DNA from 3 places in the Pedobacter terrestris genome. Region 3 is predicted to be linked to each of the others. Evidence: riboswitches for the same ligand, from Rfam matches in the RefSeq annotation. Region 3 holds a riboswitch; each other region holds the start of a gene.
The links. Region 3 has a riboswitch for S-adenosylmethionine ahead of metH (methionine synthase). Riboswitches for the same ligand answer to the same signal wherever they lie in the genome.

Region 1: it holds a riboswitch for S-adenosylmethionine, as region 3 does, so the genes downstream of both, ACJVDH_RS02060 (cysteine desulfurase family protein) here and metH (methionine synthase) in region 3, are expected to answer to the same signal.
Region 2: it holds a riboswitch for S-adenosylmethionine, as region 3 does, so the genes downstream of both, ACJVDH_RS10300 (O-acetylhomoserine aminocarboxypropyltransferase/cysteine synthase family protein) here and metH (methionine synthase) in region 3, are expected to answer to the same signal.

The regions. Positions count from the first base shown of each region.
Region 1 covers NZ_CP180264.1:441,536-452,700, forward strand. Annotated here, with positions in the region: gene ACJVDH_RS02035 (MGH1-like glycoside hydrolase domain-containing protein) at 1-701, shown strand, start outside; gene ACJVDH_RS02040 (SusC/RagA family TonB-linked outer membrane protein) at 961-4,245, shown strand; gene ACJVDH_RS02045 (RagB/SusD family nutrient uptake outer membrane protein) at 4,250-5,707, shown strand; gene ACJVDH_RS02050 (LamG domain-containing protein) at 5,721-6,776, shown strand; gene ACJVDH_RS02055 (class I SAM-dependent methyltransferase) at 6,857-7,660, opposite strand; SAM riboswitch class I at 7,794-7,893, shown strand; gene ACJVDH_RS02060 (cysteine desulfurase family protein) at 7,937-9,094, shown strand; gene metN (methionine ABC transporter ATP-binding protein MetN) at 9,397-10,419, shown strand; gene metI (methionine ABC transporter permease MetI) at 10,412-11,068, shown strand; gene metQ (methionine ABC transporter substrate-binding lipoprotein MetQ) at 11,086-11,165, shown strand, end outside.
Region 2 covers NZ_CP180264.1:2,415,802-2,426,966, reverse strand. Annotated here, with positions in the region: gene lepA (translation elongation factor 4) at 1-1,619, opposite strand, end outside; gene ACJVDH_RS10310 (homoserine dehydrogenase) at 1,801-3,045, opposite strand; gene ACJVDH_RS10305 (homoserine O-acetyltransferase family protein) at 3,126-4,220, opposite strand; gene ACJVDH_RS10300 (O-acetylhomoserine aminocarboxypropyltransferase/cysteine synthase family protein) at 4,279-5,583, opposite strand; SAM riboswitch class I at 5,852-5,962, opposite strand; gene ACJVDH_RS10295 (hypothetical protein) at 6,174-7,187, shown strand; gene ACJVDH_RS10290 (hypothetical protein) at 7,313-7,510, shown strand; gene ACJVDH_RS10285 (M12 family metallopeptidase) at 7,629-7,973, opposite strand; gene ACJVDH_RS10280 (hypothetical protein) at 8,201-8,761, shown strand; gene ACJVDH_RS10275 (peroxiredoxin family protein) at 8,836-10,101, opposite strand; gene pepE (dipeptidase PepE) at 10,312-11,007, shown strand.
Region 3 covers NZ_CP180264.1:253,719-264,883, forward strand. Annotated here, with positions in the region: gene ACJVDH_RS01275 (GNAT family N-acetyltransferase) at 1-491, opposite strand, end outside; gene ACJVDH_RS01280 (short chain dehydrogenase) at 493-1,089, opposite strand; gene ACJVDH_RS01285 (S41 family peptidase) at 1,180-2,787, opposite strand; gene murQ (N-acetylmuramic acid 6-phosphate etherase) at 2,977-3,792, shown strand; gene ACJVDH_RS01295 (hypothetical protein) at 3,864-4,430, shown strand; gene ACJVDH_RS01300 (Bax inhibitor-1/YccA family protein) at 4,467-5,222, shown strand; gene ACJVDH_RS01305 (hypothetical protein) at 5,294-5,851, opposite strand; SAM riboswitch class I at 6,062-6,167, shown strand; gene metH (methionine synthase) at 6,338-10,054, shown strand; gene ACJVDH_RS01315 (methylenetetrahydrofolate reductase) at 10,124-11,077, shown strand.

The sequences.
Region 1 (11,165 bases), 190 kb from region 3:
ATAACGAATATGGTGCAAAAGATTTTGAAGCCCGCGTGCGCGAGTCTGTTGGTTTTACGCCTTGGTATTTCAATATGGTGCCAATAAATGAGTATCAAAAATATGAAAGTGCTTGGGCCATGTTTGCTTCAGAGAAGGGTTTCAGGAATAATGCTGGTATGACTACTGCTGAACGCCAACATCCTTATTATAATGAAAAAGCTTATGCCTGGAACGGCCGTGGCTGGCCTTTCGAAAACTCTGTTGTGTATAAAGGTTACGCAAATTATTTACGAAACTATAAGAAAAACAGCAGCAAAGCAGAGAAAGATCTTTTGTATCAATATATTGATCAGTTGGCCAAATTACACGGTGCTCAGCCTAATATTGGCGAATGGTATATTCCTAGCAATGGTAAAACCTTTGGTGGAGAATCTGATTATTTTCACTCCACTTTCCCAGATATTATTATCGAAGATTTACTGGGATTTAAAGCGATACATGAGAATGGGTTTTCTGTTGCACCTTTATTGCCTGAAGATAAGTGGGACTATTTTTACCTCGGTAATTTGCGTTACCACAATCACGATATAGATTTGATTTGGAAAAAAGATTGGGATACCGAAAAACCGGGTTTACAGAGTAAGCTTTGCATTTGGGTAGATGGTAAGCTGATCGCACATACTGCAAAACTTAACGATAAAATTCATGTCAATTTCTAATTTGAAAGCTGCGTAAAAATAGAGTTTAGGCTAAGCTTATTTACTTGTTTTTAGAAGATAAGTAGCAAATGATTAGGTGGTTAGCTTTTTACCTGAATATATTGGGATTGTAAACGATTAAAATGTATTTACTATAGAAAAAGAGATATTTTCCACAGTTAAAGTTATCCGAATGGCTTACACGGAAAAATATCAACTTCAACAAAACATTTAGTTGGTGATTTTTGTATTGTACTTACCATCATTTTTATCGTACCCTATGAAGTTACCGTTACCAAGGAAATTTTTTTTCTTAGCAATGCTTCTCCTGGCGGCAAATGTCCAGGGCCAAACTGTTCCAGATACTGTAAAGCGACAGACTGAGCAGCCCGACAGTGTTCGAAGGCCAGTTAATCCATTAAAGCCCAGTCCGCCACCACAAAGTAACCCCAATCCCGTTCCACAGAACGCACCCAATTCTCCCTCAAAACTTCCTGCAGAAACGGCAACACCGGCACCAGCAGGTAAAAGTCCCTTAAATTCTTCAAAATCTTCGTCAGATAGCACCGGCCTATTGCTAAAAGGTCTGGTAAAGGACGAGAAAGGTTTGCCTGTGCCAGGTGCAGCAATTTTGGTTGTTGGTGGGCAGGCGAAAGCTACTACTGACAGTGTTGGTCGGTTTAGTATTAAATTACCGAATGCGACCGCTTCTATCCGTGTAATGTTTGTGGGCTATACCACAACAACTGTTCGCCCAGGTACCCAAAGAGATATAACGGTAAGTATTGTGCCCTCCAGTCAAAGATTGGATGATGTAGTCATTACAGGTTATTCTACACAACAGAAAAAAGACTTAACAGGCTCTGTTTCACAGATTCGGGCATCAGATATAGACAATATGCCAGTTGGCGGAGTTGATCAGGTATTACAAGGCAAGGCGGCCGGCGTATCGGTCACGCAGGCCACAGGAGCGCCGGGCGAAGGGATTGCAGTACGCATCCGTGGTGTGGGTACAATCAACAACAACAACCCATTATACGTAATAGATGGTGTACCCAGCACAACGGGTATCAACCAAATTTCGCCAAATGATATAGAAAGCATTACGGTTTTAAAAGATGCATCATCGGCTTCAATTTATGGCGCGCGGGCATCAAACGGAGTAGTGGTGGTAACCACAAAAAAAGGAAAGTCAGGCCGTGCCAAATTAAGCCTCAATCAATATACTGGTGTGCAGGTACATGGAGATTTGATCGATATGGCCAATACTCAACAATATGTTACTGCGTACAATATTGCCGCAGCTGCGGATGGCAGAACGCAAATCCCTGCCGACCTTGCTTCAACCTTACCAGATGTTAACTGGCAAGAAGAAATACTAAAGCCAGCAATAATAAACAATACCAATATTTCTGTAAATGGTGGTACTGAAACCAGCGATTATATGGTTTCTGCAAACTATTTTAAACAAGATGGTTTAATTAATAATAGTGGTTATGATCGTTTTAACTTGCGTACGGCGGTAAATTCCAAGCTTTCAAAAATATTTTCTACTGGTGTAAACTTAAACCTTTCCTATTCAAAAACCCGCCAGGTTGGCGCCTCAGGTGATGGTTTTGGAGATGGAAACCAAGGCGCCAGTGTTATGCGTTATGCTCTTTTCCGCACACCTGCAACGCCGGTTTATCAGGCAAACGGAGATTATGTAGATTTACCTTCTAATACCGCATTTTTCGGTGATGGATTAAATCCGGTTGGTTATGCAGATAACTTTGATCGGAATTATAGTGCTTACAGTGTATTGGGAAGTGCGTATGTAGAAGCTAAAATTACTGATGCCTTAAAATTTCGTACTACGTTAGGTGGAAACCTGGTGATCACAGATTTCAAGCAATTTTTTGCCATATGGGGAAGCGACAGATCGCTCAATTCACCAGGAAGTTTGGCCAGATCAAATGCCAATCAATTTGATTACAACTGGACCAACACATTAACGTATAACCTTAAACTTGGCGAAAAACAAAGTCTGAATCTTCTTGCCGGAACAGAAGCAATTCAAAGCCGTACCAATGGTTTATCTGCCTCGCGTTCTATTTTTCCAAATCAATCCCCAGATTTTCAATATCTCGATAACGGAATTGGCGTTCAGCAGAATGGAGAAAATGAATCGAGATGGGCATTATTTTCACTTTTCGGCCGTGCCGATTATCAATATGCCGATAAATATCTGGCCAGTTTTACTGTTCGCCGGGATGGATCATCTAGGTTAAATCCAGAAAATAGATACGGCAATTTTTATTCGGGTTCTATTGGCTGGCGCCTGGATCAGGAAGAATTTTTAAAAGGCTTCAAGGATTTATCGATGCTAAAACTTAGAGCAAGTATCGGGCAAACCGGTAATCAGGAAATCAGCAATTATGCATACACAACATTAAATTCTTTTGTAGGTTTTTATCCTTTCGGCGGTACATCTGTAATCGGAAATTCACTTACCTCCAGAGGAAATAGCAACATTACCTGGGAAACAAGTACACAAACCAATTTTGGTTTAGATGTAGGTTTTTTTAACGACAGGCTTCAATTAACTGCCGATTACTTTATCAGAGACAATTCTAATATTCTTTTTGCGAATCCGCTTCCACCAAGTGCAGGCGGTGGTGCAAGTCCATATATCAACGCCGGTAAAGTACGGAACAAAGGATTAGAACTTCAACTTTCTTATCGTGGAAACATTTCTGAAGACTGGAGTTTTGACGTAAGTGGCAATATTGCCACATTAAAAAATGAGGTACTTTCACTTGCGGGTTCTCCAATTGTAGGTGGAAGAATCGACAATGAATATTACGCTACACGTACAGCCGTTGGGCAACCAATTGGATCATTCTACCTTTTGCCAATGGAAGGTATATTTCAGAATGATTTAGAGATTTTTACCAGCGCTTACCAGGGCGAAGGTATACAGCCGGGAGATGTAAAATATAAAGATACCAACGGCGACGGTGTGATTGATGAAAATGACCGCGAATTTGCAGGCAGCCCAATACCTAAATTTACTTATGGGTTTACCGGAAACCTAAAATGGAAACAATTTGATTTAAGCATATTTTTTCAAGGTGCTTATGGAAATAAATTATACAATCAGATCGCAACAGATAGTGAAGGGTTCTATCGCGCATTCAACATCACCGAACGGGTTGCTACTGGAAGTTGGAATGGCGAAGGCAGCACAAATCAGTTTCCGAGGTTAACGTGGAGCTCTGCTTCATCTACCAACAACAAAAGACCATCTACCCGTTTTCTTGAAGATGGTTCTTACCTGAGGCTAAAAAATGTCCAAATCGGATATACGTTTAGTCCTAAGGTGCTCACTGCGCTAAAAATTGCTTCTATGCGTGTGTATGCAAGTGGCCAAAATTTATTAACGTTTACCAAATACACAGGTTTAGATCCGGAGATCTATACCAGCAGCAATAGCCAGGGCGATGGCGTAAGAGCAGTTGGTATAGATTGGGGAACATATCCATCTGCAAGGGTATACACACTTGGTTTAAACCTAAACTTCTAATCTGATGAAAAAACATTATATATTATTCGCGCTGATTTGCATTGTATCGGCCAGTAGTTGCAAAAAATTTCTGGATCAGCCTGCCCTAGGTTATTATTCTAATGAAGATTTGTTTAGTAACGATGCAACTGCAGAAACAGCCGTAAATGCGGCCTATATTCCACTTACCTTTACAGATGGCGCTGCAAATCCACTTTGGGTACTTGGAGATGTAGCAACAGATGATGTAATTATTGGAGGCAATGCCGGAGAACAGGCAGATTACACTGCAATAGATTTATACAATGTTTTGCCCGGAAATGCTGCGGTACAATCTCTTTGGAGTCGGTATTATGATGGGATTAATCGATGTAATGTAATAACAGATGGCTTAACAGAAAGCAATGCCAATGTAACCGAAGCTGTGCGCACACAGATTTTAGGACAGGCGAAATTTCTTCGGGCATATTATTATTTTATATTAACGAATTTCTATGGAAATATACCATTGCGGCTTGCCGTGACCACCTCTGCAGAGGCTGGTTTGGCTGCATCAACACAGGCGCAGGTTTACACTCAAATAGAAAAAGACCTTACCGAAGCTGCAACAGCGTTGCCAGAGCGATGGACAGATGCGTCCGATAACGGCAGAGCAACAAAAGGTGCCGCGCTGGCACTTTTGGCAAAAGCATCGCTTTTTCAGAAAAAATATACAGAGGCAGTTCAATATGTACAACAGGTAGAAGCTTTGGGTTATTCGCTAACAGCAAATTACATAGACAACTTTAATGCCTCAGCCAAAACCAATAGTGAGGTTATTTTTACTGTTTGGCATATCCGGGGCGCGCAACCGTTGCAGGGCAATTCACTAAATTATTGGTTTGCACCACGTGCTTTGAATGGTGCCGGGGTATATTATCCAACACAAAGTTTGGTAGATAATTTTGAAAGTAATGACCCGCGCTTAAATTTGACGATTGCCAAAGCTGGTGATGCATATTTCGATAATACTTTTGATGCCTCATGGTCTACAACCGGTTATTTATCAAAAAAACATGTTCAATCTACCAGTGAAGTGCCCACAACAACGAAGAACGATGGAAGTTTAAATTACGAAGCAATTCGCCTGGCCGACCTTTTATTGGTGAAAGCTGAAGCTTTAAATGAATCTGGCCAGGGCGCAGCCGCTTTGATTCCTTTGAATACGGTAAGAACACGTGCAAGAAACAATTATAGTGGTACGGCACCTGCCGGATTGTTGCCTGCAATTACGGTTACCGATCAGACTCAATTGCGCGATTTAATTCGCCGCGAACGCCGATCAGAACTAGCACTAGAATTTCAACGCTTTTTCGATGTAATGCGCTATGGACAAACCTACGCAGAAACTGCGATACGGCCAGGCGCACCAAACTTTAATTTTACCAATAACAGATTTTTCCCGATACCACAAACGGAATTAAATTCCAATAATAAACTTTAATGCAAATTGGATCATGAAGAAAAAAGAAAACAAAACAGTAGTTAAATATTTTCTCATCGTGGTTGCACTTATTGCATTTGCGGCTTGCAAAAACAATGAAATACAACCAGATTACGGTTCAAACAAAACTTCTTTAAGCCAGTTGGTAGATTCTGTCAATACCGTTTATCAGAACAGTGCAGAAGGAAATGACATTGGTCAGTTTCCGCGCCAAGCAAGAGTAGATTTGAAAACTGCAATAGATTTAGCTACAACAGTTACTTCCGGGCAATTTACACAAGCAGAAGTTAATAATGCCATTGCAAGTTTAAGGCGCGCAGCGCTTGCATTTGACGAAAGAGAGATACAAGAAGTTGCACCAGAAAGTTTAGTAGCCAAATGGTTATTTAACGGAAATGCAAAAGATGCAACAGTAAATGGCCATAATGGTACATTAATGAGTGGAATTATTGGAACCGAAACCAACCATTCTGATGGTGGCGTATTGCCTGTTGCCACAACAGATCGTTTCGGGCAATCTGGTAATGCTTACGACTTTGATAATGGCGCATATGTAGAAGTGCCTTATAGCCCAGCGCTTAATCCGGCAGTATTGAGTATTAGTTTGTGGGTTAAACCCAAATCCTCTGCAGCCGATAATTATATGCTTTCTTTAAACAAATGGAATGGATTCAAATTTCAGCTTCAGGCGGATAATTTTTTATTTATGACATTGAAGACAAATGCTGCAACTTACGATCGCGATAGCAATCCAGGTAAAATGGTGGTTGGCGAATGGCACCATGCAGTAGTAACCGCCGGAAACGGTGCGATAACATTTTATGTAGATGGCGTTCAAACCCGTACAGAAACTGCAGCGGGTTCTGCTTTCGCATTAGAAACGCCGGTGAATTTAGCCATCGGGCAGATTCTGCCAAAAGCGATCTTGAATTTTACAGATAGCAGCAGTCCGTTTTATTATTCTGGTGCCGCGTATTTCAGAGGTGCGTTAGATGATATCCGCTTTTACAATAAAGCTTTATCAACTGATGAAGTAACGCAGATTTACAACAACGAAAGGCCAGATTAGGTATCTAAAATTGTTTGGAAATATAAAAGCCGGGCAACCTTTTAAGGTTGTCCGGCTTTATTGGTTAAAAATACCAGAGGTTATAACAGCGGCGCCAGAAATAATTTAGCATCATATTCCAGTTTTACAAAGCCATTGCGCTGGTGGCGTTCAAAAATTTCTTCCAGTTCCTGAACCAGCGTTGGGTAATCTTCGTCTCCTTGCAGCGGAGCGTAAGATGCTGATCTAAAATAACCCAGTAATCCATCTTTATCCAGTTGCCTGCTGTGGTAAACCTCTTGTTCAATCCGTAGTTTAGGATCCAAAAACTGGTCGATCACCGAAATGTTTATTTTCTCCTGATAAGGTTTTTTGCTGGTGTATTTATCTTTTAAACGCTGATAATCTTGTAAAAATGAACTTCTCTGTTGCAAGATATTCCAAATGAGTAAAAGGTGTGCGCCAGGCTTTGCAATTCTTTTAAATTCTTGCCGCGTTTGCTCCGGATGAAACCAATGAAAAGATTGTGCAACAGCAATTAAATCTACACTATTATCTGCCAGTGTTGTTTGCTCTGCACTTGCATTAACGCTTGTTAAGCCGGTGTAAGAAGCAAGTTTATTCTCGGCTTTTGCCCGCATTTCTGCATTTGGCTCTATCGCCGTTACCCGGTAATTTTTCTTTAACAAAAGTTCGGTAAAAATTCCCGTTCCGGAGCCTACATCAGCAATCGATTTTTCTCGGTTTAACGAAATGTTTTGCTCCAGATAAGTCAGGATTGCTTCGGGATATCCCGGCCGATATTTTTCATAGTCGTCAGAATGCCTGGAATAGCTCGATATAAAATGTTGATTCATGCTGTATATCAGATTTTTATCCGCAGTTGCGGAAATTGTATTGGACATTATTAAAACGTAAAACCGTCTTCACGGTTGTTCAAAGGCCGAATTTGTAATTCCTAAAATCCAAAAGTAAAATTTAACATATAAAATCTATAGGAATAGTAGTTTAATTTTTTAATTTTACGCTTGTTATACATACTTATCCAGAAAGACTGAGGGAAAGGCCCGTTGACGTCTAAGCAACCTGTTGCCAAATAAGGTGCTAAATCCTTCCCTGAAAATGGGATAGATAAGAGAGGAAGCTGTTTCTGCGTAAGTGTTTGCACTAAAGTTTAAGCAATGAGCATATATTTGGACAATGCGGCTACAACGCCATTATCTGCAGAAGTGTTTGCAGAAATGAAACCTTACTTTTTTCACGAATTTGCAAATCCATCATCTGCACATGCCGCAGGAAGGCATGCGCGGCAAGCAATTGAACAATCCAGAAGTCAAATTGCCGATTGGTTGAATACATCTCCAGAACATATTTTTTTCACCTCTGGCGGTACCGAAGCAGACAATATGGCCATACTTTCTGCAATTTATACGCAAAAAATAAGAGTGGTTATTACTTCGCGCTTAGAGCATCATGCGGTTTTAAATACATTAAAAAGAGCCGAACGCGATGGGTTAATTAAACTCGTTTTTTTATCCAATGATGAAAAGGGAAATCTGTCTTTAAAAGAACTGGATCGTTTGCTGGATGCACAAGCAGAGCAAGTGCTGATTTCGCTGATGCATGGTAATAATGAAATTGCAAACCTCAATCCAATTTATGAAATAGCCGACCTGGCAGAACATTACGGCGCGGTTTTCCATTGCGATACCATTCAAACTATGGGGCATTTTAGGTATGATGTAAGGCAAATGACACCAGATTTTCTGGTCGGCTCGGCACATAAATTTCACGGCCCAAAAGGAACAGGTTTTTTGTATAGCCGATTGCCAAAGCAATTAACAACCTTAATAACCGGCGGCGCTCAGGAAAATGGGAAACGCGCCGGAACGGAAAATGTAGCCGGAATTTTGGGGATGGCTGCTGCTTTTCAGGAAGCGTATTTGAAATTGGATGAATACGAACAGCATTTAAAACATTTGAAAGCAAAATTAATTGCCGGTTTATCTGCTTACGGTGAATTTTCATTTAATGGAAATTCTGCTGAGATAGATAAAAGTCTTTCTACAGTATTGAGTATTTCGGTACCGGATGGGGTAAGTAATGGCAATTTACTACAGCATTTAGATCTCTCCGATATTTATGCTTCTGGCGGAAGCGCTTGCTCTGGTAATGGCCTCTCTCATGTAATTTCTGCATTGCAAGCACAAAATAAACGCAATACCATTCGGTTTTCTTTTAGCCGATACAATACCGAACATGAAATTGATCAAGTACTTGCTGTAATTCAGCAATATGCACGTCAGCAGGATTTTGAATCGATTTTGCGGTCTGCTTAGTTTTATTAAAATATTTCTCGTAACCATTAACTAGACTAATACCACCAAACCAACTGCTAAGCGGCGATGAATTTCGTCGCTTAGTTTTTAACTGGCAGAAATGTAGCATGTGGGCATTGTAATGGCATTTCAACTTTTTTTATCTGTTGAAACTTTGCAAATAAAGTAACCAGAGTACGCAAAAACGAATATCTTACAAGATTAAGACTACTTTTCCTGTAGGGATTGTATATATTTGCCGATTCTTTGCCAGCACGTTCAAGACGTAAAAATTTTTAACTGGTAAAAGAAATGAATTAAAGATGATCAGACTACAAAACATTACGAAAACTTTTGGGGAAGGGAGCAAGCAGGTTACTGCACTTTCTGATATTTCGCTCCATGTAAAGCAAGGTCAGATCACAGGCGTAATTGGTGCATCAGGAGCAGGCAAAAGTACTTTAATCCGCTGTGCGAATTTATTAGAAATACCAACTTCTGGCGAGGTAATTATTGATGGACAAAACCTTTTGAAGTTAACCAGAACAGAATTGGCAATTGCCAGACGGCAGATTGGGATGATTTTCCAACATTTTAATCTGTTATCATCCAGAACGGTTTCTGATAACATTGCTTTTCCGCTTGAACTAGCTGGTACACCAAAATCAAAAATTAAGGAAAGGGTTTCAGAGTTACTGCAATTTGTAGATTTAGAAGCCAAACAAAACGATTATCCTGCAAGCCTTTCTGGCGGGCAAAAGCAACGTGTAGCCATCGCCAGAACTCTGGCTGTGCGTCCGAAAGTGTTGCTTTGCGATGAAGCCACAAGTGCACTTGATCCAGAAACGACCACGTCTATACTCAATTTGCTAAAAGCCGTAAACGAACGTTTCGGAATTACCATTTTACTGATTACACATGAAATGCATGTAGTTAAATCTATTTGCGATGAAGTGGCCATTATTAGCAATGGTAAACTGATTGAACAAGGCAGTGTAGCCGATATTTTTAGTCACCCCAAAACTGCACTTGCACAGAAGTTTATCGCATCGTCTATCCAGGTTTCTCTTCCGGAAGAATACCGTATAAAGCTCAAATCAGAAGGTGAAAATCCGTTATTGCAGCTCAATTTTAATGGAGATTCTGCAGGTGCTGCTGCACTATCTGAAGTGACCAGACTGTATGGCATTACAAATCACATCTTGTCTGCACAGCTGGAAAATGCAGGTTCAGTTCAGTACGGAACAATTTTGCTCAGGGCGGAGGGAAGCGCACAGGCGCATGAACAAGCGCTTACCTATTATAAAAACCATCATATAAAAACGGAGGTTTTGGGTTATGTCTAATTCTATGATTAATTTATTGCTCTACGGCACGTTGGAAACTTTGGTGATGACTGTTTTTGCCGGCTTGTTCGGTTTCATATTGGGGCTGCCAACCGGTGTGCTGCTTTTCATTACCCGTAAAGGAGAGATTTTAGCACACCGAACAGCCAATCGGGTTTTATCTGTATTGGTTAATATTTTCAGATCTATTCCGTTTATTATTCTAATTGTCTGGATGATTCCTTTTACGCGCGCCATTGTAGGTACATCAATAGGTGTAAAAGCAGCTTTGGTTCCATTAAGTATTGGCGCGGCGCCATTTATTGCGCGAATGGTAGAAAATAGCCTGCTCGAAATTCCGCACGGGTTAATCGAAGCCGCACGTGCACTTGGTGCAAAACCTATGCAAATAATTCTTAAAGTACTCTTGCCAGAAGCTTTACCTGCAATTGTGAATAGCGCTTCTATTACGCTAATTACTTTGGTTGGCTATTCTGCAATGGGCGGCGCAGTTGGTGCTGGCGGACTTGGCCAAATCGGATATCAATACGGATATATTGGTTATGATGGTTTAGTCATGAATACGGTTTTGGTGCTGTTGGTAATGATTGTTTTTCTGATTCAGTTTATCGGCGATCGATTATCAAAACACTACGACCACAGAAAATAACATAAAAAATAATGAAAATGAAAAATACAATAATGCTGAGCACGGTGATTTTGGCTATAGCCATGTTGATTGGCGCTTGCGGAAACGATCGTAAAAA
Region 2 (11,165 bases), 2.2 Mb from region 3:
TCGCGGGCAATAACTTTTGCACCAATTGAAGCTTGTATTTTAATTTCGAACTGCTGACGTGGGATAAGTTCTTTCAGTTTTTCGCAGATTTTCTTCCCAAAATCGTAAGCATTGCTTCTGTGAATCAACGAAGAAAGTGCATCAACAGGTTCTTCATTAATCAACATATCTAAACGAACCAAATCTGATTTACGGTAACCTACCTGGTGATAATCGAAAGACGCATAGCCTTTAGAAATGGTTTTCAGTTTATCATAAAAATCGAATACGATTTCGCCCATTGGCATTTCAAAAACCAATTCAACACGATCAGAAGTTAGGTATGACTGATTGATAATAATACCACGTTTCTGAATACAAAGTGACATTACCGGGCCAACAAATTCTGCCTTCGTAATGATATTTGCTTTAATAAATGGTTCTTCTACCGAATCTAGTTTACTTGGATCTGGTAAATCTGATGGATTATTTACGGTAATTTCTACACCTTTTGTTGTGTGGGCAATATACGATACGTTGGGTACGGTTGTAATTACCGTCATATCAAATTCGCGCTCCAAACGTTCCTGGATAATCTCCATATGGAGCATTCCAAGAAAACCGCAACGGAAACCGAAGCCTAATGCTGCCGAACTTTCTGGTTCGAAAACGATGGATGCATCATTTAACTGCAACTTATGCATGGCTTCGCGAAGCTCTTCAAATTCATCAGTATCCACAGGGTAAATGCCGGCAAAAACCATTGGTTTTACCTCTTCAAAACCTTGAATCGCTCCACTTGCAGGGCGGTCAGTTGTGGTGATTGTATCACCAACTTTAACTTCGCGGGCTTCTTTAATTCCGGAAATAATATAACCAACATCGCCTGTTTTAACCACATTTCTTGGCGACATGTCCAATTTCAGAATCCCTACTTCATCTGCCAGATATTGCTTGCCGGTATTGATGAATTTAACTTTATCGCCTTTTTTAATTTCGCCGTTTACTACTTTGAAATACGCAATAATACCTCTGAAAGAGTTGAATACAGAATCGAAAATTAATGCCTGCAGCTCGCCTTCAGGGTTTCCTTCCGGAGCCGGCACGCGGTCAACTATTGCCTGAAGAATTTCTGGAATACCCATTCCCGTTTTACCGGAAGCCGGGATAATATCTTCGCGATCGCAACCAATTAAATCAATAATCTGATCTTTAACTTCTTCTGGCATTGCACCCGGCAAATCCATTTTGTTTAAGATTGGGATGATTTCCAAATCGTGCTCTAAAGCCAGGTATAAATTGGAAATGGTTTGCGCCTGAATACCTTGTGAAGCATCTACAATTAGTAAAGCGCCCTCACAGGCAGCGATAGAACGCGAAACTTCGTAAGAAAAATCTACGTGTCCGGGGGTATCAATTAAGTTGAATACATATTCTTGATCACCAACTTTATAATTCATTTGGATGGCGTGACTTTTAATGGTAATGCCACGTTCGCGTTCCAAATCCATGTTATCGAGCAATTGAGCCTGCGCCTCACGCTGCGAAATGGTCGCAGTGTATTCCAATAGCCTATCCGCCAAGGTGCTCTTCCCGTGGTCGATATGTGCAATTATGCAAAAATTACGTATATGCTTCATCTTTGCGCAAAGATATGCTTTTTCGCGTAAAAAAACAGGGCGAAATTTTTGTACATTTCGAGTGTTTTCTGAGGCAATTTTCGTTTAAATTTTTAGGATAAAAGTGTGTAAACACAAAAGGCTGGAATCGCTCCAACCTTATGCTTAACAACAAAACAAATAAAAATTTAACCTTTAAAAACTAAAGGGCAGCGGCAGCTTCTGCAAAAACGCCTTCGGCTGTACTTTCTTTTTTGTAAATCTGGCGGCCGGTATAAGCTACAAATACATCTTTATTGAGTAGCAAATCTCGGTTTTGAATTAGATTTTCGAGCTTTAAAGTCCCGATAACATACTTAAACTCACTTGCAGCGTATCGCTCACTAATGTGATCAAAGTCTAAAAGTTTTACCAGATCTTCATCTGCATAACGCAGGTAAACTTCCAACAGAATATCTTCAGTGTGCTTTACATCATTTTCCTGATGGTACTTTTTGTATTCATATCGATAATCGTATCGCAATGCGGCAATATCAGAAAGTACTGCTGCGCCAGTTGGATGACCGCCTGCGCCTTTTCCGAAAAAAAACTGTTTATCGGCAAATGCCGCTTGTACAGTTACGGCATTGTATTCGTTCTCTACGTTGTAAAGGAAATCATCTTTTGTTACAAACTTTGGCAATACGTAAGTTACAATTTGTTTGGTATCTACCTTACGGGCTGTAGGAACAAGTTTGATTTTGAAATTTTTCTCTTTTGCGTAACGGATATCGTGCTGAGATAGATTTTGTATTCCGATATTTAAAATGGCATCCGGGTTCACAAATAATCCGTAAGCATGGGCAGTAGCAATGGCAAGTTTATATTTCGGATCGTAACCGCCCACGTCCAAAATTGGGTCGGTTTCTGCGAAACCTAAATCTTGCGCCTCTTTTAGTGCCGCATCATAATTTTGGTTTTCGTTAAAAATTTTAGAAAGTATATAATTAGATGAACCATTAAATATACCGCTTAAAGCATGGAAAAGTTCGTTATCATAATATTCTTCCAGGTTTCTGATAATTGGAATACTGCCACAAACCGCACCTTCATACAATAAAGATGTGCCGTGTTGTTGTTGCAATTCTACCAATTCTTTCAAATGTGTCGCAATCATTTTTTTATTGGCAGACACAACGTTTTTGCCATTTTTTAGCGCTGTTGTCACAATTTCATATGCAGCATCGGCATCATTGATCAGTTCTACAACGGTATTGATTTCGCTATTTTGTAAAATTTCATTTCGATCTGTTGTAAACAGTTCTCTATTTAACGTTCTTTTTTTCTTCGGGTCTTTGATTGCGATTTTGATGATTTCAAGATTCAGGTTCTGACTTTGTATAATGTCTAAAAGTCCTTGCCCAACTACTCCGAAACCAAATAAACCGATTTTTAAATTCTTGCTCATTACTGTAATTTATGCTTTTATGATAGCGTTTTACAGCTACCTTTTTTTTGTTGTTTGCGGCAATTTCCATTGCCCGGAATTTAAGCTGTATGTTGAAGCTTAATAATTTTCTTGTTGTTGCTATCGCGAAGGAAAGTGCCAATAACATTGGTTAATGCATTGGTTTCAATTAAAAAACCATCGTGACCATAGCTGGAATGTAGTATTGAAAATTCTGCATCGCGAATATGATCTGCAAGGTATTTTTGTTCTGAAACCGGAAAAAGAAAATCATTTTCAATACCAATAACCAAAGTGTTCGCCTTAATGGTTTGTAAAGCGCCAGCAATACTTTTTCGGTTGCGGCCTACGTTGTGGCTATCCATCGCTTTGGTTAAATAATAATAACTATATGCGTTAAAACGGTTTGTCAGTTTTTCTCCCTGATAATTCTGGTAAGAGGAAGCTCTGAAATTATCCGTTTTTTCATTCACACTTTCTACCTGAGTTTGGCCGTAAGCCTCATAAGTTCTATAGCTGAGCAAGGCTATGCTCCTTGCTGCTTTCAAACCTTTGTTTCCACCATTGGGTTGGTTTCCGTAAAAAGTTCTGTCAGTTGTAATCGCCAAACGCTGGCTTTCATTAAAAGCAATTCCCCAGGGCGAATGAACCGCATTTGTTGCAATTAAAATCAGGTTTTCTATCCGGTTTGGTTCTATAATACTCCATTCTACAGATTGTTGGCCACCTAAAGAACCGCCAATCAAAACTTTAATTTGTTCTATGCCCAGGTGTGCTGCCAACAGTTGATGTGCAGAAACAAAATCGCGGATGGTAAATTGCGGAAACGATAAATAATACGGTTTGCCAGTTACGGGATCTGTACTTAATGGATTTGTTGTGCCGTAATGTGAACCCAATACATTTGCGCAAATGATGAAATGCTCATTTGGATTGAATAGTGAATTTTGGCCAAACAAACCTGCCCACCAATCCAGCACATCTGCATTTGCTGTTAAAGCATGGCAAACCCAAATTACGTTGTCTTTCTTGGTATTTAGCTTTCCAAAAGTTTGATAAGCGATTTGAAGATTCCTTAATTTTTTGCCGTTTTCCAGTTTAAAAACCTTTGGGTAATTGTAGCTTAAAGTTTCCCCATTGGTATTCTCTGTATTGTTATTTATATTTTGTTGCATGTTATTGTCGTTGTTGTTAGCCCCCTTTCGGGCAAAGGTTGAGTGTTTTAAACAAAGGTTAGGATTGCAAAGCCGCGAAAGCTTGTTCAAAATCGGCCTTAATATCGTCGATGTGCTCAATACCAACAGATACCCGAAGTGCATTTGGTTTTACACCTGCAGCAAGTTGTTCTTCATCACTTAACTGTTGATGTGTAGTTGCCGAAGGTTGAATGATCAGCGTTTTGGCATCTCCAACATTTGCCAGATGCGATACCAGTTTTAAATTATTGATCAGATTGGCAGCATCTACTTTTTTGCCTTGAAGTTCAAAAGAAAGTACCGCCCCAAAACCATTGCTTAAATATTTTTTTGCCAGGTTGTTGTATTTGCTGCTCGCCAATCCCGGATACTCAACTTGTTTAACTAAAGGATGATTTTCTAACCATGTGGCCAATTCAAGCGTATTGTCTACATGTCTTTGTACGCGAAGCGATAAAGTTTCCAGCCCTTGAAGCAGTAAAAAAGAATTGAATGGAGAAAGGGCAGGACCTAAATCCCGCAAACCTTCTACGCGTGCCCGGATGATAAACTGGATATTGCCAAAAGGGCCACTTTCACCAAAAACCTCGCTAAATACCAATCCATGGTAACCTTCTGATGGTTCAGAAAACTGTGGGAATTTTCCATTTCCCCAGTTGTAATTTCCGCCATCAACAATTACGCCGCCAATGGTGGTTCCATGTCCGCCAATCCATTTTGTTGCGGATTCTACAACGATGTTTGCACCATGTTCTAACGGGCGAAACAGATATCCGGCAGCGCCGAAGGTATTGTCTACAATTAAAGGAAGATTATATTTTTTAGCAACGGCGGCAATTTTCTCAAAATCAGGAATGCTGAATGCCGGGTTTCCGATCGTTTCCAGGTAAATGGCCTTTGTGTTATCGGTTATTTTCTGCTCAAATTCTTCCGGTTGATCCGGATTGGCAAAATCTACTGAAATGCCTAAACGTTTAAAAGAAACCTTAAACTGGTTGTAAGTTCCACCGTAAATGTGAGAAGAAGAAAGTAGACGATCACCTGCTTGCAATATGTTATTTAATGCAATAAACTGAGCAGCCTGGCCAGAAGCTACTGCTAGTGCAGCAACTCCGCCCTCTAATGCAGCAATGCGTTTTTCAAATACATCACTTGTTGGATTCATAATTCGGGTGTATATATTCCCAAATTCTTTCAGCGCAAAAAGGTTTGCGCCATGTTCTGCATTGTTAAATCCATATGATGTGGTTTGGTATATAGGAACTGCGCGTGCGCCTGTTGTTGGATCAATTTCCTGACCGGCGTGCAATTGTAAGGTTTCAAATTTATATGAAGCAGACATAATTTTCGTGTTTTAAAAAAAATATTGAATATTGTGTTTTGAAGGCAACCAAACCGTTTGGGTGCAAATCAATGAAGCGTACCCTTTTGCAAAAGAGCCTTCCAATTTTGTAAGAAGAACTAAAAAGGAAGATTTATCAAATTACCCTATGCAACAGCACATGCGGGTAATTGATGCGCTATAACACATCAATAAAGTCTCAGAGAAAAATTTCTGTTCAAGGATTGATTCGCTTTGCGATCGAAGATTTAATGTATTCATCAGTCTTAATTTATATCACCAGATTACACCGTGTAATTTGGTCAGGAATTGGCACCTTCTCTTTCTGAGGGTTGCCAGTGGGTCTCGGAGCCAGTCTCTCGCCACTTCTTTATAAATCAATCTGTTTAGATTGACTTTTATTTAGCCTTTCGCCAAATAATATTTCAAATGTCTGAATTTATTTTTTATTGACCAAATTAAATTTTGAAAATAAGGTAATGATTTGTTGTTCAGTGTTATAATTTCATTCTGTCGAAAATTCTGGAACAGAATTTAGTTTATTACTGAACTAAATATATATGTTTGTGTAATTTATACTAATCATTCCTATGAAAACAAAATCTATTTTTAGCGCCGTCTTTCTGTTGATTTTTATGCAATCGGCCTTTGCACAATTTGGCGGGTTAAAAGACAAATTATTAAAGGTTGGTACTGCACAGGGCGCAAAAGCACTCGGCGTAGACAAATTTCTTAAACAGCCTTCGGCAATCAGTACAAGTTTTGAAGATGTAAACAGAGTGGGCGAGAAGATGCCCGATTTTGTATCCACCTTGAAAGTGCAGCCGCTTTATCAGCTTCCGAAAAATCCTGATGGCGGTTTTATTCTTTGTGAAGGATTGTATGAAATGAAAAATAAAAGTTATTGTCTAAAAGCCGGAACGTTTGCCCCGTCAAAAGGCGATGGTTATATGTATGCGCCGGTACTTGGATCAAAGGAAGATATTGTTGTGGCGATCATTAAGAGTGCAGAAAAACACCAGGATGTTGAGCAACATCATATCCAAATGCTGCTGTGGACAATTATTGCACGCACTCGATTTTCTGATTATTCTGGTGATGTAAAATTAACCGCGGTAAAACTTTTGACGCCTAAACAACTTACGCAATTGGAAGGTGGCGCGCTTGGTGTTTTGCCTTTTGATGTAATGGAGAAAGCAAAAGATCAACTTCCATCTGGTGTTCGGGCTGTTTTTGAAGCTGAAAATAATATTCGCCAATTGGTTTCGTCAGGAAACTACAGCTACGCAGATATGGAAAAATATGCCATTATTGCTGGTATGGCGCCTCCGCGTTCTGATGTACCCAGCGGCATTTGGACCAAACATCCCGACGGTTATTACATTCGTTATTTCCCTTCAGGATATGCCATTACGCGTGTTCAGGTATATGTTCCGAAAGAATTAGTTGCTGGCGGAAAAGTGATTGTTTACGATGCCGCAGGAGATATTGCCTGTCCGGCGAATACCGGTTCTCAACGTTTGGCACAAACAAATGAACCGCTTGAAGCAGATTATACAATTAAACTATCCACAATTTGTAATCCGCAAACAACTGGAAAGTAGAGTAGAGTTTGTTGAGGCAATTCTATCCAGAAACGATGTCGCGTATCTATCGTTTAGTCAATTTATGCTATACTTGTGCGCAATATTTTTGCAAAACAACTAAATATACAACTGATTAATAGAATATGATATTGTTAAATAACGATTTGCCCACATCAACTTTGTTGGAAATTAAAACCGGACAGATGATTGAACTGCCCAACAATATTTTTGGTAAAGTGGACCAAATAGAGATACAGGAGAATGATCAGTTTTTGCTTTTCATTTTTACGCTAAGTTCAGGGCAGATTGCAGAAATCAGGAAGATGAAACAGATTTGTTAGATTTTATTCTGGTAAAGAGTAGCACCATTCAAAGGAATTTCGCCATCGGCAAAACTCCTTTTTTGTGCATACAATATCTAAGATGGTTTTTATGGTGTACAGAGATAATTGATTGCGCTTACATCTGTCTGTGATAAATAACTAATTTGGGTTGGAATGTATTTCCCAATAAATCTGTAATTGTGGGAACGTTTGGATCAATTGCAAATGCATTTGATGGGTACATCATAATTGACCAGGAATCGAACAAGCCGTAATCTGTTCCGGATACTGACGTCCCATTCTGACGCGACGTTGCGTCATATTTATAAAAGTTGTACTGAAACGCCGCATCAATATTATTCCAGTTGATAACTACATGTTGGTCTCTGTCTAAGCGTGTTTGTTCAGGAAACAAACCAAGTGCAAGACCGAGTTCATGAATGAGAATTCCGACAGATGCTTGCTGTTGCATATTTACAATCTGTTGTTTGTTTTAGTATAACAAGAATCTCGAAACCTTTTTCGAAAGTCTTAATTCTGTTAAATACAATTTTATTTTTGTTAAAGCGTAGCCGCAATTGATAGTCAGGCTTTTGCATAAGAAATGGTAAAGATTTCCATTTTATGCCCCAAATAAAACCAGTCGCTCTCGCCGGCATTGGCTTAATATTTGTATTTAAGCGGCTTTAACAAATTTCAGATTATAATATGACGAAGCCATCCCCAACATTTTCTCGAAACGCCGTTCTACTGCTTACGGCGTTTATGTCTTTTTTTATTTCTTCCTGTTCCATACCAGAAAGTCCGGAGAAGTTTTTCGATATCGCCGTGCTGAACAGCAATATGTTTACTGATTTTGCCAGTCCAAACCTTGCACGATATATTGAACTCGAAACCAAAGAGTATCCAGATATTCCATCAAGCAAGAAGAAAGGCGATGAAGCGCAAACCTTTGTAAATAACAAAATTGCCTATATGGATCAAGCTGTAGAAAAAGTTAAAAACCTAACCGCTTCTAACGACGAGGAAAAAGAAATTAAACAGCTTTCGCTTAATTTATACGCACTTATACTTCCGGTATATAAAAACGAGTACCAGAAATACGCAAAGCTTTGTGATACGAAAGGCAGCGCCGAAGAGAAGAATGAGATCATCAAAAATATTGATGAGAAATACGGAGCCAATTTCGATCAGCAGTTTACCAATCTGATGGATAAGGCCAAAGTTTATGCAGAAAAACACAATATCCAAGTAAACTGGGGCAGTTAATGCATTGTGTCATATACCAAAAAAGGGTTTCTGAACAGCTTCAGAAACCCTTTTTTGCAATAGAGCCAAAGTATTTAGTCTTTTAACAGTTGGTTAATTTCGGTATTAAATTCTCTGACAAAATCTGTATAATACTTTCCCGTAGCAGGCCCGCTGTAACCGGTATGGATTTTCGCTACTTCGCCTTTTTTGTTGATGATAATGGTAGTAGGGAATGATAAGAAGTTTTTTAAGGCTGGTAGAGATTCTGCAACAACTTGCTTATCTGGTTTTCCAACAATTAACTGATCGTACTGTACACCAAATTTCTCACGAAAACGTGTAAGGACTTTACGTACGTAGGCAGAATCCAGCTGGCGTTCATAATGTAAAGCGATTACTTCTACACCACGTTTTTTATTGGCTTTATACCAGGGTGCGATGAACGATGCCTCATCTACACAATTGGGGCACCATGTACCGGTAATGGTTAAAATGACTACTTTATTTTTGTATTTTTCATCGCTTAACGAAATCTTTTTGCCGTTTACATCCGGAAAGGAAAAATCGAGTGTTTTGTAACCATCTTTCAGGAAAGTTAATTTATTTGCATCTGGCAGCGCCGCATTTTCATTTTTTGCTCCGCTAAAAGGCTGGTTTCCGCGTGCAGAAATTACTTCGCCATTTAGCGTTCCGTTTGCCAGAAATTCTCCTTTAAAATAAGACGGACCCGAACCAATAAAGCTTGAAAGATAGAAAGTATTGCCTTCTACCGCTCCTTCAAGATAACGGGAATCGCCGGTAATGCGTAAGAACGTTCCTGTTAATTTGTTCCCGATCTGTTTAAATATGCCCACGGCATTTTCTTCGGTTCCATTAGCCGATTTAAAAACGATATCATATTTGCCGGAAAAATCTGCAAGTGCTTTTTCGCCGTTTGGCTTAAAGCGGTAATTGGTTCCTCTGGTTGCAGTAATTGGTGTTGTAATTTCGGTCTGCCCCTGTTTTCTTAAAACTCCCGTTAAAGAGTCGCCAGAAAGCTTTAAAGCCATTTCATTATCAAACTGATCTAGGTGTACAAAAACAGAATCTCCGCGGTAAGTCACTTGTCCGCCATCAAAACGTTCTTCCGCATTGCGAAAAACAATACGTTCCGTGTTTGATTTACTACGTTCAATATCAAAATTAAAAGGAACTTCTACATCCGGCCGGGTTTTAAAAACACCGCGCCAAGTGCCAAGTGCAGTTTTTGTACGTGTTTTTGATGCTTTTTTCTGATCAGCCTGGGAAATATTCTGCGACTGAGCAGTTATTGTTAAGCCAGAAATTGTGGCCAATAACAAAAGGGATTTTATGTTCATTTGTGGGATATCTATGTAAATGAATACAAAGATACGCAACAAATTGGGCGAGCGAAAATATTTTCTATAAAATCTATGTCTTTAATAGACTATTGATTGTGGAATTTTAATAAACATTTACTTTTTTTGAACGCGTTGCTTTGATGAATGGCCAAAAGATTTGTGATGAGTATATTTGTAGTTGTTTGAAGATTAGAACAAATTATTAGAATGAACATTATACTTGCATCAACATCTACCTTATTTGGAGGGAATTATCTGGAATATTTACAATCAGAACTAATTGATTTGTACAGCGGAATTGAAGAGATTGTTTTTATTCCGTTTGCGCGGCCGGGTGGAATTTCTCATGATGACTACACTGCAAAAGCAAGAAGTTTTTTTGCAACAATTGGCATTGGCGTTCGCGGTTTGCATGAGTTTGAAAATCCTGTGGCTGCAATAAATGAAGCAAAAGGTTTTTTTACTGGTGGCGGCAATACATTCTTATTGGTTAAAATTTTGCATGAACAGCAGCTTATGTCTGTTTTGAAAGATCATGTTTGTGCCGGTAAACCGTATTTGGGATGCAGTGCCGGAAGTAACATCGGCGGACTTAATATGAAAACAACGAATGATATGCCTATTGTATATCCATCCAGTTTCGATTGTATGGGTTTGGTCCCATTTAATCTGAATCCACATTATTTAGATCCGAATCCGGATCTTCGGCACAATGGCGAAACGCGTGAAACCAGAATTATGGAGTTTTTAACACAGAACAATGTTAAGGTAGTTGGCTTACGCGAAGGAAACTGGATTAGAAGAATTGGAGAAAAGATCTCTGTTGAAGGAACGGAATCAACAAGAGTTTTTGAGCCGGGAACTGAACCCTATGAAATTACTCCAGGAACCAAACTGAATTAAGCAAATAAACAAAGGAAAATAGTTCCCATTGAAATACATCCGATTGCTACTTAAACGATGCGTATTGTATCCACTCAAAAGTTGGAAAATGCAAAAATTACGGCTTTCTGACGTCTTTTTGACCGATAACAATACCTTTGCACAACTAAAATTAATAC
Region 3 (11,165 bases):
TTCCAGCTTAACATATCGTCTACCTCACCGATATGTACAAAGTTATTTTTTTCCAGTATAGAGTAAGACGCAATATTTTCTTTAGCCGTAGCCGCAAATATAGATTTAATTTTTTCCTGTGTTTTTGCCCACTCAATAATACCTGCAACAGCTTCTGTCATATATCCGCGGGCACGAAATTCGGGATATATCCCGTAACCAATTTCAATTTCTCCTTCAGGATCTGGTTCTCCGACAAAACAGATATCGCCGGCAATTCTATTGTTCTCTTTAGAAATTATAATCCATAAGGTATGATATAGATAATCTCTATCTTTATTGGACACATTTGGCAAAATGCTGCTTTCTAAAGCGTGTTGAAGTGACGGTGATATATTTCCTTTGGAAGGTTTTAATTGCAATTCTGACTCAAGAGAGTGGTCATCCCGGATGAATTTGAGTAATTGATTGTGCGTGAGTGGCAGCAAGCGCAGGCGTACAGTGTCCAGCATATTAATAAACCTGGATAATTTGACCGTTAACAATTCCCAAAACACTTTTCTCAAATGCCTTAACAACTTTTTGCATGGATACGGGAGTTTCTCCCGGAAAGGAATCAAAATATGCCGGAGAGTCTTCTACAACGTTCGGGCTTACAACATTTAATCTGACGTGATTTTGAAGTTCTAATGCTGCCGCCTTTACAAAAGAATTGATTCCACCATTTACCGTGCTTAATGCACTTCCGGCAAAAACCGGATGGTCAGACAGAATACCAGATGTTAATGTGAAAGAGCCATTTGGACGAATAAAGTGCTGTCCAATAAGTACCAGATTAATTTGGCCCAACAGTTTATTCAATAATCCCGATTGCATTTGTGCTGAAGTCATCTCCGGAACAGGTACAAAGGGCGCTTTGCCAGTTGTACTGATTAAGGCATCAAAAGGACCAATTTTTTCAAACATCTTTTGGATTGATGTTTCGCTGGCGATATCAACCTGAAAATCGCCACGGCTATTGCCTACGCGGATAATTTCGTTTTTTGCCTCAAATGCAGTGGCTATTTTGCTACCCAACGTGCCGGTGGCGCCAACAATGATAATCTTCATATTCAGTACTGATTAAGGTTGAACAATATTTTGTTCAGTGATCAATACTGCATAAACAAATAATGTAGGTAAAATTGTTTTGAAAAACGATTATTGTAAACTAACCAAAGCCTGTTTTACGACATTGTCATTTTGGTTGGCCGCTCTGTAATAACCAACATCACCCATATAATATCTGCAAAGCAATGCTTTAAGGTCATTCAAAATTACATTTTTAGAGTTGTTCAGTTGCGCGCGATCGACCTGAACATTTTTCCGCTGAATAAAGGCAAGAAAATCTTTAAAATCATTATCGCCGAAATTGAACGTATTGATGTTCGCTTCTACGTATGCGGCATTGTATTTATTGGTCAGGATATTGAATACATAATCCGACAGTATTTTTCTACTTACCAGAGTGCTATAGGTTTTATTGTAACCCGCTGTATCTAATTTTACAAAAATATCAGGCTGTATACCACCAATTGGACGGGTTCTTTTTACCAGTGGTGTAGAAACACCTTCGGCCTTTTCTACTGAATCTCGAAATGATGTATGATCGCCAGTCAATTCGCCATCCATCATTCGGTCGTCGAGCTCGTGTTTATAGGCATCGTATCCTTTTTTGTAAGATTTTTGAATGCTTTTTCCAGATGGCGTATAATACCTCGCAATGGTTAAATTGAGTGCAGAACCATCTTCAAAAGCAAATTGTTCCTGTACCAATCCTTTACCGAAAGAACGGCGACCAATAATTACGCCTCGACCAAGATCTTGTATCGCACCAGCAACAATTTCACTGGCTGAAGCCGTGTTTTCATTAATGAGGATGGCCAGTTTACCGTTTTGAAATGTTCCGGTACCGGTAGACATGTAATCCGTTCTGGGTTCGTGTTTACCCTGTGTAAACACAATAAGCTTGTTTTCTGGTAAAAACTGATCTGCCAATCCGGTTGCTGCGGTAAAATATCCGCCACCATTATCCCGTAAATCTAAGATCAACTTTTTCATGCCTTTTGCCTTCAGGTTATTGGCACTTGTTGCAAAATCAGCATCGGTATTGGCGCCAAACTTACTGATCCGGATATAGCCCGTTTCATTATTGATCATATAAGTCGCATCAATGCTGCTTACATTTACCTTTCCGCGGGTAACCATTAGCCTTTGTGGTTGTGTACTGCCTGTATGAATCAAAGTTACACCCACTCCAGTACCCGATTTCCCTCTGAAACGGCCGCTAAGCTGACTTTTTTCCAGCTTTCTGCCGCTTACAAAAGTAGAGTCTATTGCCAGAATTTTATCGCCAAGTTTAATGCCTGCCTGAGAAGCTGGCCCGTCTTTCACTAGGCCGGTAACCATCATGGTGTCATTCAGCATATAGTATTCAATACCTACACCTTCGAAATTACCTTCAAGATTATCTGTCATATCCTGCGCATCGGTTGGAGGCAAATAAACACTATGTGGATCGAGCTGATGCAGAACGCTGTCAATAGAAAGATTATGCAAAGAATCGGTATTGATTTCATCCACATAATTTTTATTGATAATGTGAAGAATTTCATTCAGCTTTTCATCGCTGTTTGTTGCCAGTTGAGGACTTTTTTGCACACCATACCCTTGATCTTTAATGAATTTAATGCCTAAAACCATCCCAACAATAAGTATGATGGAATAAGTCAGGGCAATTAACAGGTTATATCGGGTATTCTTTTTCATAGCGTTACCGCAAATTTATGAAAATTAGCGGTTTGATCTATTTTTTAACCCCATTTTCTATGGTTTTGTTTCCAATTTTACGTATAAATTGAGGTTCGTATTTTTTGCTTTCTTTGAATCAATGTATATTTTTGAAATTTTACTCAGATTTTTAGAAAGAATTTACCGATTTTTATCAAAATTAAATTTATGAACAGAGTTACCGAGCAGGAATCTAATTACAGCCACATCGAACAGATGTCGGTATTGGAAGTTTTGCAGGGCATTAATAATGAAGATAAAACGGTTGCATATGCCGTAGAAAAATCTTTGCCTCAAATAGAGAAACTTACTGTTGCCGTAACAGAACGGATGAAAAAAGGCGGCCGTTTATTCTATATCGGCGCAGGTACTAGCGGCCGTTTGGGGGTAGTTGATGCTTCAGAATGTCCGCCAACTTATGGAGTTCCGTTTGATTGGGTTGTGGGTATTATTGCCGGAGGAGATGGTGCCATCCGTAAGGCAGTGGAGTTTGCTGAAGATGACGCGGAGCAAGCCTGGAATGATTTGCAAGAATTTAATATTAATGAGACAGATTGTTTGGTGGGCTTAGCTGCATCTGGTACTACACCTTATGTTGTTGGTGGCTTACAAATGGCACGCAAAGCTGGCGTTTTAACAGGTTGTATTGTATGCAATACGGGCGGACCGATTGCTGCAGAATCTGATTTCCCTGTAGAAGTTGTAGTTGGCCCTGAGTTTGTAACCGGTTCTACACGTATGAAATCGGGTACCGCGCAGAAATTGGTTTTAAATATGCTGAGTACCACCGTAATGGTTCAACTGGGTAGAGTAGTAGGTAATAAAATGGTGGATATGCAGTTAACCAATAATAAACTGGTTGACCGCGGAACACAGATGGTTGCCGATGAATTGAATATCGCTTACAACGAAGCCGCAGAGTTGTTAAACCGTTATGGAAGTGTACGTAAAGCGGTAGAAGCCGGCCAGCAGGAACCACATTAAAATAGATCACGAGTTTAGATTTACGGCTTCGGGCTATCTAAATCCGTTGATCAGAAATCAAAAGATAACTCATGCACGAGATTGAACCCTATTACCAATGGAGAGATGAATACATCTCAGCAGAAGATGAACGTTCTCCTTTTTACAATACAGAATATTCAGAGTTGTATTTCGATAAACAGATTTACAATTTCTTATTGCATCCCCAATGGGATGAATTTGGATCCAATACACTTTATTTAAAGGTTCTTTTTACCGATTATGATCGGTCTTACGCCATTATTGAAATGATTGGAGAATGGAATGATGCCATTAACAACGATATCATGCTATTAAAAAGAGATATTTTGGAGCTGATGATGGATGAAGGCATTACAAAATTTATCCTGATTGGCGAAAACGTACTGAATTTCCACGCCTCTGACGACAGTTATTATGAAGAATGGTTTCAGGAAGTTGAAGATGGCTGGATTGTTGGTGTTAATTTTCAGGAGCACGTTATCCGCGAGTTTAAGGAAAACAACATCGATTACTATATTAACTTCGGTGGTGCCTTTGATGAAATGCCCTGGAGAACATTAAAACCTTTGCAGTTCTTTAAAAAAGTTGAAGAGCAGTTGACAAAAAGGTTAAACTAAAAGATTATTTTTATATTATTAAATACACAACATACAATGGAACAACAAAATTATCAATATCAGAAAGACAGCGTTTTTGTACAGGGGAAATCTGCTTCAAAACGTTTTTTCGGAAATGTATTCTCGTGGATGTTCGTTGCTTTAGTCATTTCGACGTTTGCGGCATATTTCATAGCGAGTACACCTGCCGTTATGGATTATCTCGTTTCTTATAATCCCAACACGGGTAAAGCAGGATTCACAGTATTGGGATATATAGCAATATTTGCACCTCTGGGGCTTGTATTTTTAATGGGCGCAAGGATGCAATCGATGTCTTATCAATCTTTGATTGGCGTGTTTATTCTCTATTCTGTGCTAACTGGCATTATGTTGAGCTTCATCTTGTTGACTTATTCTCTGCCATCGGTAGTGATAAGTTTTGGAGCAGCTGCAGCAATATTTGCGGTAATGGCAATTATGGGGTATACTACTAATACTGATTTAAGTAAATTTGGCCCTATTCTTTTCGCTGGGGTGATCGGTTTGGTCATTATTAGCGTGATCAACATGTTTATAGGAAGCTCCACTTTAGGCTATATTATGGGATTTTTCGGCGTGGCAATTTTCACCGCGCTGACAGCTTATAAAGTGCAGGAACTAAAGAAAATAGGGGAAGGATTGGATGAAGACGGCAATGCTTTTGGTGTTAACGACAGCAAAAAACTTGCAATAATGGGAGCGCTTACTCTATATATTACTTTCATTAATTTGTTCTTATCTCTTTTAAGGATTTTCGGTGGAAGAAAATAAGCAATATTAAAAGCTATAAAAAAAGCGATATTCAATTGAATATCGCTTTTTTTTGTGCAAAATCATTTCAATTATTCTACTGCGAAACAAGCCACAATGGTATTGCTGTTCGCAAGTGCATTTGGGTTTGAAACGATGATTCCATATTCTCCCGGATCTAAACCAGGAATATTTAACTGATATGAACTTTCTTTATACTTTTTGGACTTATATGGGATATAATTTTGGTTGTTTGTTGAAGCTCCGGAGAATGTTCCGACAGAACTGAGTTCAGATTTTCGTTGTCTGCTCGTTGCTTCAAACTTCACAATGCTGATAATGGATAAAGGGTCTGATTTATTATCGAAGCTTTTCACAATAAACGTTAGCGGCGCTACTGCCGGTAACTTTACAGGAGAAGAATTGCCCTCTATGACCATTTTCGATTTTACCTTTCCAATTCCAGTAATCAATAATGATGCACCAGCTTTGGCCTGTACTTTTACGGCTTCTTTTTCTAAAGGTGTAACAGCGTTCTCTGGCGATACATAAACGGCTTCGCCAATGTACTCAGGTTCTTCTACGTTAATTTGGCCGTAGGCGGAAAATCCTCCGTAAAGAAGGAATAATCCAATGATTAGTTTTTTCATATGCGTGTTTATTTAAGATATACTACTAAGTTAGTTTTAAAATATAGAGTATCAAGATTTGTGTTTATGTGTCAGTATTTTTTTACAAGGGTCAATTTTTTGTTCAGAATAATATATTGATGAATGAAGGAATGTATGGCTGCTGTGTAATTTTATTTGGCATGGGGGTGATAAATTTTGGAAATGATGTAGCTTTGTTGCATTTTTGTATGCTTATTAAGAAAGACGGAGGGATTAGACCCAACGAAGTCTTAGCAACCTGTGCCAACAAGGTGCTAAATTCTATCTCGGTTTTTAATACGGGAACAGATAAGTTTAGGAGTACAATCGTGTACCAACTTTTTAAATAAGCCTTTTTAAGTATCGGGTATTAATATCAAGTATCAAGTTTGATGAGCTTGTCTTGATTGCTATCGTCCGAACGCCTGTATTAATAAATCAAGAAAATCTTGGTACTTGATACTCGCTACTTACTACTACGAACAAATGAGTATAAGAGAAGAATTAGAAAAGCGTATTCTGGTGATTGATGGTGCAATGGGCACAATGATCCAGCGATACAGCTTAACAGAAGAGGATTTTAGAGGGGAGCGTTTTAAAGATCATCCCAGTGATGTGAAAGGCAATAACGATTTGCTTAACATTACACGCCCGGATGTGATTAAACAAATCCACCTGGAATATTTGCAAAGTGGTGCAGATATTATCGAAACCAATACGTTTAGTACACAGCGTATTTCTATGGCCGATTACCAGATGGAGGCACTTAGTTATGAACTGAGTTATGAAGGCGCACGTATTGCAAAAGAAGCAACGTTAGAATTTATGCAGCAAAATCCAGATCGGGTATGTTTTGTTGCAGGTGCAGTTGGGCCAACAAACCGTACACTTTCTCTTTCTCCTGATGTTAATGATCCCGGATTCCGTGCCATTAGTTACGACGAACTGTTTGATGCTTATTATGAACAGGTTCGCGGATTGGTAGATGGCGGTTCTGATGTTTTGCTTATAGAAACCATTTTTGATACCTTAAATGCAAAAGTTGCCATTGCGGCAATTAAACAATACGAGGCTGTGATTGGCCGTAAACTGGAAATTATGATTTCCGGTACCATTACAGATGCCTCTGGCAGAACCCTTTCCGGGCAAACTGCCGAAGCTTTTCTGAATTCTGTTATGCACGCAAAACCATTAAGTATTGGTTTTAACTGTGCTTTAGGTGCAAAAGAAATGCGGCCGCATATTGAAGAACTTGCGGCAAAAGCCGGATGTTATGTTTCTGCTTATCCAAATGCCGGTTTACCAAATGAGTTTGGGGCATATGACGAGCAACCGCATGAAACTGCACATTTGGTAGATGATTTTATCGCATCTGGATTTGTAAATATTGTAGGGGGCTGTTGTGGTACAACGCCGGATCATATTGGCTGTATTGCGGCAAATGCACGTAAAGCAGAACCTCGTAAAATTCCATCGGCTCTGCCTAATATGCGGTTAAGCGGATTAGAACCCGTAACCATTACGCCAGAAAGCATTTTCGTAAATGTTGGCGAAAGAACCAATATTACGGGTTCTCCGAAGTTTTCTAAATTGATTTTAAGCGGCGATTATGAAGCTGCACTTGCGGTTGCCCGTCAGCAGGTAGAAGGTGGTGCGCAAGTGATTGACGTGAACATGGATGAAGGTATGTTGGATTCTGAAGCAGCAATGACCAAGTTTTTAAACCTCATTGCATCAGAACCTGATATTGCCAAATTGCCCATCATGGTCGATTCTTCAAAATGGAGTGTAATCGAAGCCGGATTAAAATGTTTGCAAGGCAAAGGAATTGTAAATTCTATTTCACTTAAAGAAGGGGAAGAGAAATTTATTGAAAGTGCGCGTAAGATTTTAACTTACGGTGCAGCCGTTGTCGTAATGGCATTCGATGAAAAAGGCCAGGCCGATAATTATGAAAGAAGAATAGAAATCTGTAAACGCAGTTACGATATCCTGGTTGATGGCGTTGGTTTTCCTCCGCAAGACATCATCTTTGATCCGAATATTCTTACTGTAGCTACTGGTTTAGAAGAACACAATAATTACGCTGTTGATTTCATTAATGCCACACGTTGGATCAAACAGAATTTACCTTATGCCAAGGTAAGTGGTGGTGTTTCCAATATTTCATTTTCTTTCCGAGGAAATAATGTGGTTCGAGAAGCCATGCACTCTGCATTTTTATACCACGCCATCCAGGCCGGTATGGATATGGGCATTGTAAATGCCGGGATGCTTGAAGTTTACCAGGAAATACCGCCAGAACTTTTAGAGCGCGTAGAAGATGTGCTGCTAAACAGAAGGGATGACGCAACAGAACGCCTTGTAGAATTTGCAGAAACCGTAAAATCTAAAGGCAAAGAAATTGTTAAAAATGAAGAATGGCGTAAAGGAACAGTAGAAGAACGTTTGTCTCATTCCCTTGTTAAGGGCTTGATTGAATATCTGGACGATGACGTTGAAGAAGCCAGACAAAAATATGCCCGCCCGATTCAGGTGATTGAAGGCCCTTTGATGGATGGAATGAATATTGTAGGCGATCTTTTTGGCGCAGGTAAAATGTTTCTTCCACAGGTGGTAAAATCTGCCCGCGTAATGAAAAAAGCCGTTGCTTATTTATTACCTTTTATTGAGCAGGAAAAGCTGGATAACCCGGATCAGAACCAAAACTCGTCGGCCGGAAAAGTATTGATGGCCACGGTTAAAGGCGATGTTCATGATATCGGCAAAAACATCGTAGGCGTAGTGCTGGCTTGTAATAATTTCGAAATTGTAGATATGGGCGTAATGGTGCCTGCTCAGGATATCATTAAAAAAGCCAAAGAAATTAATGCAGATATTATTGGATTAAGCGGATTAATTACACCATCACTGGATGAAATGGTCCATTTTGCAAAAGAGATGGAGCGCGAGAATTTCACGATTCCATTAATTTTAGGTGGTGCCACAACATCACGCATTCATGCAGCAGTTAAAGTTGCACCAAATTATTCTGGTCCGGCGATACATGTTTTAGATGCCTCAAGAAGTGTAACGGTTTGCAGCACGTTGATGAATCCGGAAACTCGCGGCGATTATATTGACGGCATAAAAGCAGAATACGATAAAGCACGTGAAGCCCATTTGAATAAACGTTCTGATAAGCGATTTAAAACACTTGAAGAAGCACGCAACAATAAATTTAAGATAGAGTTTGATCAGAATCTTCCGGTTCCGGTATTTACAGGTACACGGGTTTTTGATGAGTATCCGCTGGAGGAATTGGTGCCATATATAGATTGGACGCCGTTTTTTCATACCTGGGAGCTACGCGGAAGTTATCCGAAAATCTTCGACGATAAGAATGTTGGTGATGAAGCCCGGAAACTATTTGATGATGCACAGGTTTTGCTGAATAGGATTGTAGATGAAAAATTACTTACTGCAAGAGGTGTAATTGGTTTTTGGCCCGCAAATTCTGTTGGCGATGATATTGTTCTGGAAGTCCGAAGTCAAGAGACTGAGGATGGAACTTTGCTGACAGGCGCCGGACTTCCGACTTCCGGCATCCGACACCAAACTATTCATACGCTTCGCCAGCAGGCCGAAAAAGTAGATGGGCAACCTTATTACGCATTGTCTGATTTCATCGCGCCAAAAGAAAGTGGAATACAAGATTATTTTGGCGGTTTTGCCGTAACTACCGGAATTGGAATTGATGAATTGGTGAATGCATTTGAAGCCAACCATGACGATTACAACAGCATTATGGTTAAGGCGCTTGCCGATCGTTTGGCAGAAGCCTTTGCAGAGCGTATGCATGAGCGTGTTCGGAAAGAATTTTGGGGTTATGCTCAAGATGAAAATCTGAGCAACCAGGAACTGATTAAAGAGGAATATGCAGGCATCAGACCAGCACCCGGTTATCCAGCCTGCCCGGAACACACAGAAAAAGGTACTTTATTTGAGCTCTTAGATGCTGAGGCAAAAATTGGTTTACGTTTAACAGAAAGTTATGCGATGTATCCAACGGCGGCAGTAAGCGGATTTTATTTTGCTCATCCGCAATCGCGTTACTTCGGTTTGGGCAAAATTACCAAAGATCAGATCGAAGATTATGCCATCCGAAAAAATATGCCAGTTGAAGAAGTTGAACGTTGGTTAAGCCCGAATCTGGCCTATTAAAACAAAAGGAAAAAAATTTTTCCACTATATTGATACACTAAATACCCAAGCCCCTTTTAGGCTTTGACTATGAAAATTACAGACCATATTAATAATGCGAAAGGTAAAACCTTGTTCTCTTTTGAGCTTTTACCACCAATTAAAGGCCAAAGTATACAATGGGTTTACGATGCAATTGATCCTCTGCTGGAGTTTGAACCACCTTTTATAGATGTCACTTCGCTTCGCGAAGATTATATCTACAAGGAACAAGAGAATGGATTATTGCAAAAAGTATCGTATCGTAAGCGCCCCGGAACAATTGCAATTTGTGCAGCAATTATTCATAAATATAAAATTGATGCTGTTCCGCATTTAATTTGCGGTGGATTTACCAAAGAAGAGACGGAGAATGCGCTTATTGATCTTCAGTTTCTGGGCATAGATAATGTGTTGGCTTTACGTGGAGATGCACGCCAGGCCGATGCCGCTTTTATACCAACCAAAGGCGGCCATTGCTACGCAACGGAGTTGATTGAACACATTAAAAATCATAATGAAGGTAAATTTTTGCATGAAGATGTAGAGACGTTTAGAAGTGATTTCTGTATCGGCGTTGCCGGATATCCTGAAAAACATTTTGAAGCACCGAACCTAAACGCCGATTTTAAGTATTTGAAAAAGAAAGTAGATATGGGCGCAGAGTTTATCGTAACGCAGATGTTTTTTGACAATCAGAAATATTTTGATTTTGTACGAAAATGCCGCGAAAATGATATTCATGTTCCTATCATTCCAGGACTAAAGCCAATCAGTACCGCGAAACAGTTGGTTGCTTTGCCGAAAATTTTCCATATCGATATTCCTGATGATTTGAGTGACGCTGTTGAGCATGCAAAAACAGCTGCCGATATTCGTGAAGTTGGAACGGAGTTTATGATTAAACAGTGTAAAGAACTGATGGATTTTGGCGTTCCGGTTTTACACTTTTATACAATGGGCAAACCCGAACAAACCAAACGGATTGCAAAAGCAATTTTTTAATTATTCACAACAACGGCACACGGCTTAGCTATTTGCACCACAATGTGGCAACAAACGTCTTGCTGTGACAGTATGTATTGGTTTATTT